2 regions of the Proteocatella sp. QWL-06 genome follow, and region 1 is predicted to be linked to the other one. Evidence: riboswitches for the same ligand, from Rfam matches in the RefSeq annotation. Region 1 holds a riboswitch; the other holds the start of a gene.
The links. Region 1 has a riboswitch for cobalamin ahead of AC4PGZ_RS03490 (leucine-rich repeat protein). Riboswitches for the same ligand answer to the same signal wherever they lie in the genome.

Region 1 (3,996 bases):
ACCTGATTTTATAGCTCTTACTTCTCCTGTATTTGAATCTATGCTCAGTACATCTTCAGGAGTTGCAGACCAGGTTATTCCCGAGGCAGAAAAATCAACTGCTTCGCCTCTATAGACTGCTGATAGCTGCGCTTTTTCTCCAAGTTCAAGATTCGTTTTATCAATTTCCAGTTTCAATTCTTCATCGTAGACAGTTTCATCTTTTGTATAAGTTACATCTACTAAAGTATCTTCCTGCATTTTGAAGCTGTAGCTGTATTCAAGCTCTTTATACTGTATTTCTGATTTTCTGTCAATTCCGTTTATCATAAATGTGTCGATTTTTTGCCCGACAGGAGGCAGTATGGTTACTTTTACCTGAGTATTTATGCCTATGTCTCCATATTCTGAGCTACTTAGTCCAGACCCATTCAATGTCAGTTTTTTAGTCCCTGCAAAAGGATACACGAATTGTAATGTATTTTCTTTTTCGAGCTTTATTATAACAGGCTCTGGCGTGCTATATCCAGGTATCTCTTCTGCTTCAATCTTATATTCACTTCCAATTTTGAAATAATTATCTGAAAGTTCTTTTACGAAATTATAATCCTTATAGTTATTTGAAGGTGTTTTATAATCCTGCAACATCCTTCCACTACCATCTATGAGTTTTCCATCCTGTACTGTTTTGATTTCCTTCCCTGTTATAACAACTGGATCTTTTAATTCTTTGCCTTCCTCTGAAACATAAGTTAAAGTCACTGAAGCAGGATTCACTATTCCCTGTGTGTTTTCCTCTGTAACATAATCATTACTTGTATATATTTTTGTGAATTTCTGAACACCGTCCGCCTGTTTTGTGTTGCTTCTCCAAAAAGTTCGATTGCTTTTTACAGGCAGATCATTCACCGAATCAGGGATTTCAATTTCATCAATTGCATTGAATGTAAATGCACAAGATCCAATTTTTTTGAGATTTTCAGGAAGTATTATGCTTCCTATATTATTATTCTTAAATGCATTTGAGCCTATTGATTCCAGACTTGAGGGCAGTTCAATATCGCTAATCAGATTTTCCTCAAAGGCATCATCTCCTATGCTTACGAGGTTTTTCGAGAGAGTTATTGATGAAATCTTATTTCCCCAGAAGGTACGCTTCCTGATTTCAGTTACAGAATCCGGGATTATAAGATCCTCTATGAGGTTTCCCTGAAAAGCCCATTCATCAATATATTCCAGTCCTTCTGGAAATTGAACGCTCTTTATTTTTGTTTTTATTTTACCCCCGTAGCTCGAAAAGTAAAATGCCTTTACTCCTATCCCCTTTACCTTTACTCCATCTATGGTTTCTGGTATCACAATACTTTCAGGCGGTTCTCCCCCCTTGTATCCTGTGATTACTCCATTTTCCGAATCAAATTCATAAGGAATTTCTTCAGACACGTCCTGTATATTCATCTCTACTGCAGGTACACTTCCTGTCGTTGTTTCTGCTGAAAATTCAAAACCGCTTATAACAGAGTCCCTTAAAGAGTCCTCCTCATAAACCACTGACTCCTGATCAGGCATATTTTGAATATCATCTGTTTCAGCAAAACCCATATTTGTGAATAACATTATTGCCGTAATGCATACTGCGGTAAGTCTTTTAAATGTTTTTTTCATGATTTCCTCCTTCATTTTGGTTATATGTCAAGCCTTTTGTCATAAAAGGCCAAAGCATTGGTAAGAGATATTGCTATGTACGCTGCTATGTTTTTCTGCAAAAAAATACCTTGATCTCAAAAATAATGAAATCAAAGCATTTTTAACAGATATCTTAAATCGTGGACATCACAAAAAGATGCCTCAACATAACAAAATAATCTGCGTACTTCAATTCCCTGTGAAGTTTTTTTGACGCGAACAACTTGGCAGGTATTCCGACTTAAAGCTCAAATGCTGTTTTGCTCCTTCCCAGTTTCCCAGTGGATGGCTTTCGCCTTGCAAACAACTCGCTTATCACGGCAGCAGGTCTGTCTGAGATTTTCACTCAGTTCCCTATTATCACTTATGATGACCAATTGTTAATATATATTTAATTCTGTAATTCAAAATTTATTTAATTTGCTTCTATTTAAGAGTATGTGCAACGTATCTCTGAATTATCGCTGATACCTCGGCTCTTGTTGTAGTGTCCCCAAGATTGAGGGAGCCTTCGCTCTTTCCGACAAGTATCCCTCTGCTCACGCAGTAATCAACCGCTGATTCGCTTGATGCCGCCTCTCCTGAATATACGGCGTAGCTGTATATCATCTCTGCAAGCATCTGTCTTGTGACCTTAGTGCCTGGATTGAAGTTCTTTTCATCCGCAGATACTATTGAGTTCTGCTTTGCCCACTGCGCTGCATGTGAATAGTATGCCGCTGGATTTACGTCTGCATAGTTTTCTCCGTCAGACTGTCTTTCATCATCAAATCTGTGGAGCAGTGTAACGAGCATAGCCCTGTTCATTTCTGAATCCGGCGAGAACTGGTTTTCTGCCGTTCCTCTGAGTATGCCTCTTGCGGATGCAAACTCTATGGCAGATGCTCCCCAGTGACCGTCTGTGTCTGTAAAAGATTTTTCATTCTGCATCGATGCAACTGTTGCTGAACCGAAAAGCACAGCCTTTATCTGTTTTCCATCTGCTGCTGATTTCATCAGCATCTTCTTTGATGAATCCGGCATTATCTGGACTGCCACTGTTGAATCTGTGGTTTCATTGTCAAGCGGAAGTACTGCAGTGAATCCTGCTGTGAGGTCTGTCAGTACATTAAGTCCTAATCTTATTTCAAAATCCGTTCCTTCTTTTTTGTTCTTTTTAACCGTAAGCGTCACCGTATTTGCTTTTTGACCGGCGAGCTCCCTTAGGACATCATTTGCAAGCACGATATCCCCAAGCTGTGTTTTTATCCTGAGTACAGCTTTTTCTGATGCTGCTATCTTTTCTGCTGAGGCTTTTTCAAGAATCACTGACATGGACTCTACAGCTTCGCTGCTCTTTGTCTCTGGTTCTATTACAAGATGAGTGAGATTCTTTTCCTGGCTCTGCTTCAGCATGCTTTCTACCTGAGCCTTGTCTATCTCAGCTATGGCTTCGCCTTTGGTAACTTTGGCCTGTGGATTGACTGTCAGACTTGAGTCATCTCCGACCGTTCCTGTCACATCGACTCCGGATCCTCCCCATGATGAGTTGTCCTGGCCGATATCCTCGCCAAGGTTTTTGGTGTATCTCCACTGCACGGTTTCTCCACCTGTAAGAATATGCTGTCCTGCCGGTCTTGTTACAGCTACTCCGTTTACCAGATACATCCACCCGCTTTTTGCTCCATGATCAAATTCCCCATCTTCAGCTATGGATTTTATATATATGCTGTCACTGCTTCCTGATGTTTCATAAGAGATTCCCTCTTTATCGAGTATTCTCCTTGTAGCATTCCATACTGTATCGCCGCTGTTTATCTTTACATCCGTAGCATTCAGTACATACCCTTTGCCTATTGATTTTTTATCAATTGAAATAGTTACCGTTTTGTCACCACTAATTATATCTTCTCCGCTGCCCTGAGATGGTTCTCCACCAGGGTCTGATGGTACGCTGTAAGGACTTAGCTCGGTGTCAGACATGTCATAAAGACTGTTTTTGTCATTTTTAAACCTGTCATATGCTGAAAGCGCATACGCAGCCTGAATTGTTGCACCACTGTTTATTTCCTGATCTGCAAGTGCATACTTGAACCCGCCGCTTTCTGTCTGATACTTTAGGATTCCATCTATCAGTGACGATCCATCCTTTATAAATCCAGATTTAGTATCTAAGGGATCCATGCCGATTTCACAGAGTGCAACAAGGACCTGTGCAGTAGTCATTGAGTTTAGGGTTCCCCAGCTTTCATAATCACCATCCTGTTTCTGAAGCTCAGAAAGTTTTGGAAGCGCATCGTTTACAGCTGATACTACCTCTGTATCACCAGCTCTGTAATATGGTGCCAGAGC
Region 2 (3,996 bases), 690 kb from region 1:
GCGCAGGACTTTCTGCAACTAAGAACGACATCGCAGAAAACCCTCACAACATCGAGATTGTCGAGCTCGAAGCGGCGCAGGTTTCAAGAGTAATAGGCGAGGTTGATTTCGTGGTACTGAACGGAAACTATGCTCTTGACGCAGGCCTCAGCGTATCAGATGCGGTTGCAAAGGAAGAGCAGGACTCAGAAGCGGCTCAGACTTATGCCAACATCCTTGTAGTAAAGGAAGGCAGCGAGGAGAGAGAAGACATCAAGGCGCTTGTGGAAGCGCTTAAGAGCGAGGCTGTGAAAACATACATCAGCGAGACTTACAAAGGCGCAGTTGTAGCTATAGACTAGGGAAAATTGTCCACCTGGAATCAATCAGAAAGATTGCCCGGGTGGACTTTCGATTTACAAACATCGATTAAGCAAAATGATGAAATGAACGGGGTTTGTTGGGGCAAAAAAAGTCCCTATTTACAATTTTACAAATAAATTCTATAATGTAAATATAACCTATAAGTTATATTTACGCAAAAGATGGTATTAAATGAATGAGAATCTGATACAGAAAATAGAGTATCCTGGCGAGTCCGAGATATACGGATATAAAGATTTTAATGCTGAATTGATGTCTATTGTCAAGAACAGCGGAAATCAAAAAGAAATCGCTCGCGACATGTTTCGATTTTTTGGATTTATGGAAGAAATGCCGAAACATGAACTTATATTAAATAAGCATTTCGAGAAACTTAAGGATACAAAGCACGATCTTTACTGTATCCGATTTTTAAAACAATTAAATCTACGAATCATTTTCATATTTATGGAAGATGGTGGTAGAAAAGTCCTGATTCATGCTTTCTTAGAAAAGAAAAAAAGCGATTATAAAATCGCTATTAAAAAATCCGAAGGCATAGTTGATAGATTGCAAGGAGGAGAATAAATGAAAACCATGGATATGAACTGGTTATTTGAAGGAATATCAAAAGAAGAGTTGGAACTCGACAAGCTTCTTTCAGATATATCGATAGCCATAATTAAAGAACGTTACGCTCTTGATATGAATCAAAAAGATTTTGCAAGTCATTTAGGTATTTCCCAACCTATGGTTTCAAAACTTGAAAGTCTTGAATATAATCCGAGTGTTAAGACGCTGTTTCAAATATGTAAAAAATTGAATCTTAAACTGGATATAAGCGTAACTAAAGTTGAGAACGCAACAAAATCCGTGCTGACAAGATTCGTAAATAAAAAAGAATATGATGTAGCGCTCACAAAAGATAGCGATGACAGACAAATTGGAATAGAAGCAGCATAAGGAGTGTATATGAACAGTATAAATAATATAATAGCTGATTTTCAGAATATAAAATCGAAAATAATATATTCTAAAATGGATTTTAGCAGTGAGATTGATATTGATAATACTACCAGTTATGATTATGCCATTGACTATGATGTTATCGATTCGAAATTAGAGCACCTGGAATATGAAGAAGTTTCCGTTGACTTTTATACCGGAGAAATAAAATTCTATCTAAAACTATACGAAATCTCAAATCAGAAATACAAAAGCCCTAGTTTTAAAAATATAAAGCCTTTTATCGAGGTGATATCAACAGGAACATTTGCGGGAAATGCAAATGTATTAGACAAGGATATGTTCGACCGTATGTTAGTTCAAAACGGCTTAACTTATCTCTCTCAATTCGTAAGAGTTCACCTTCTCGCAATAACATCAACTATAGGTATTTCAGGAAACTTCAGTTTACCTATGATTAATATAGTTCAGTTTATGCGAGAGAAAGATAAAGAAAAATCTAAAAATAGATAAAAGGAGCTATTTCGGCTTGTCACTTCATAAGTGACGAAACTATAATATATGTGTTGAGTAATAGAACTAAAATTTAGAACACTCCCTCCTGCTAAACTAAAGCGTAGAGTCAAGAGGGAGTGTTTTATAAAAAATTGAAATAAATCACTGTTACATTTTGTATCGTTTTCGCAATTTACAGCAGGGTTGTTCTCAATCATTAAATATAGTTTAATTTCCCCGAATTCGGGGGAATTGGAAAATCAGAAGACAGGGATGACTAAAGCTCCTGTATATTGTGGAGATAAATGCTGTTGATTGTGGAGATAAATGCTGTTGATATTGACGAAATTCTGAAAATATGAAATAATGAATAGTGGAACAAACAACTGAATATATGCAGAAATTGGTTGAGGAAGTCAGGTTCAAATCCTGCACAGTCTCGCTGCCGTGATAGAGGAGTGATACAGCATAATGCCACTGGGAAACTGGGAAGGCGCTGTACCGCGATGATGCTTAAGTCGGAACACGTACCTTTTCTGTTAACACACGCTCTACGATGAATAGAGGTTGTTAAAGTGATATGAATAATATGACCGCAAACGCCCTGGGACTCGATGAGACTCAGGGCTTTTTTGACAGGTTTTTATCAATTGAGCTTTAACCCTGCTTTTTCAATCGGATTACACACTTATTTTTGGAGAGAGAGGGACTTAAAATGAAGAAACAAAGAACTGGAAAGATTTTGCTGAGCGTAATGGCGCTCCTTGGGATGAACACTGTGTACTCGAGTGCGATGCACATAGCGGAGGGATTTCTGCCTTCCCCGATGTGGATAGTGCTGTGGTTTGCGATTTCGGCGCCTTTCGTGCTGTTTGGATTCAAGGCCATAAAGACAAAGATCGATGAGGTACCTAAGGCGAAGATACTGCTTGCGATGGCGGGGGCTTTTGTATTCATACTGTCTGCGCTCAAGATACCATCTCTTACAGGAAGCTGCTCTCATCCTACGGGTATCGCTCTTGGAGCTATACTGTTCGGGCCGTCTCCTATGGCTGTGATGGGACTCATAGTGCTGCTGTTTCAGGCGCTGCTTCTGGCTCACGGTGGAATAACCACACTTGGGGCGAACGTGTTCTCGATGGCTATAGTGGGCTCATTCGTGGCATACTATACATACAGATGGATGAAGTCTGCAGGAGCTTCTTCGGCGGTCAGCGTGTTCGTGGCGGCGTTTCTGTCTGATCTGCTGACATATGTGACGACTTCGGCTCAGCTGGCGCTTGCGTTCCCATCTGCGGACGGGGGGATAATGGCTTCGCTCGTGAAGTTCATGGGAGTTTTCGCGGTGACTCAGATCCCTATAGCTGTAGGGGAAGCAATCCTTACGGTAATAGTGTTCGGGATACTTGAGAAATACAGCTTTGCCGAGGTCAAGGCGCTTGAGGCCGGATCATATGAGGCGGCGCAGAAGAATGAAAAAGCTTCAGGAGCTTCTGCTTCGGAGAAGGAGGCAGGAAAAGCGGCGGCAGCTTCTGCAAAGAATCCGCTCTGGAAGAAGAACGTCATACTGCTTGTCGTATTTTTTGCGGTAGTGTTCGCGCCTCTTGCGATAAAGAGCGGCTCGGAGTTTGGCGGGGCTGATGGAATAGCGATGGACATAGTTACGGAGATAGATGAAAATTATGAGCCGAATTTTGAGCCTTTGTTCGAGCCGGCGAGCGTTGAGATAGAATCGCTGCTGTTCGCGCTTCAGGCGGCGCTTGGAGCTGGAGTAATCGGTTTTGGGCTGGGAAGGCTTACGAAGAAGGAGTGTTAGATATTGAGTGGAACTGACAGATATGCGTATGCCTCAAAGATGAGGGGCAGCGACCCGGTGACGAAGATATTCGTATCCCTGGGAGTAATGATCCTCTGCATAGCGCTTGATGATGCGGCTGTGAGCCTTGTGACGATATTTGCGACGAGCCTCTGCAGCATATGGCTTGGGGGGCACTCGGCGTCAGACATCTGGAGGATGTTTCGGATTCCCATGGGGTTCATACTGCTGGGCGTGATCACCGTGGCTGCGGGAAGGCACGAGCTTTCTTCGCAGCTGCTGGTGGGCTTTCAGATGGGGGAGCATCTCTATGGGATATCTCCTCAGGGAGCGCAGCAGGCAATCGCCATATCTGCCAAGTCTCTGGGAGTCATAGG

Region 2: linked by a shared signal. The riboswitch ahead of AC4PGZ_RS00235 (energy-coupling factor ABC transporter permease) and the one ahead of AC4PGZ_RS03490 (leucine-rich repeat protein) in region 1 are both predicted to bind cobalamin.

Annotation. Positions count from the first base shown of each region.
Region 1 covers NZ_CM178755.1:732,684-736,679, reverse strand. Annotated here, with positions in the region: gene AC4PGZ_RS03490 (leucine-rich repeat protein) at 1-1,644, opposite strand, end outside; cobalamin riboswitch at 1,875-2,058, opposite strand; gene AC4PGZ_RS03485 (DUF4430 domain-containing protein) at 2,092-3,996, opposite strand, start outside.
Region 2 covers NZ_CM178755.1:37,990-41,985, forward strand. Annotated here, with positions in the region: gene AC4PGZ_RS00215 (MetQ/NlpA family ABC transporter substrate-binding protein) at 1-341, shown strand, start outside; gene AC4PGZ_RS00220 (hypothetical protein) at 535-930, shown strand; gene AC4PGZ_RS00225 (helix-turn-helix transcriptional regulator) at 931-1,305, shown strand; gene AC4PGZ_RS00230 (hypothetical protein) at 1,315-1,821, shown strand; cobalamin riboswitch at 2,191-2,351, shown strand; gene AC4PGZ_RS00235 (energy-coupling factor ABC transporter permease) at 2,519-3,619, shown strand; gene cbiQ (cobalt ECF transporter T component CbiQ) at 3,659-3,996, shown strand, end outside.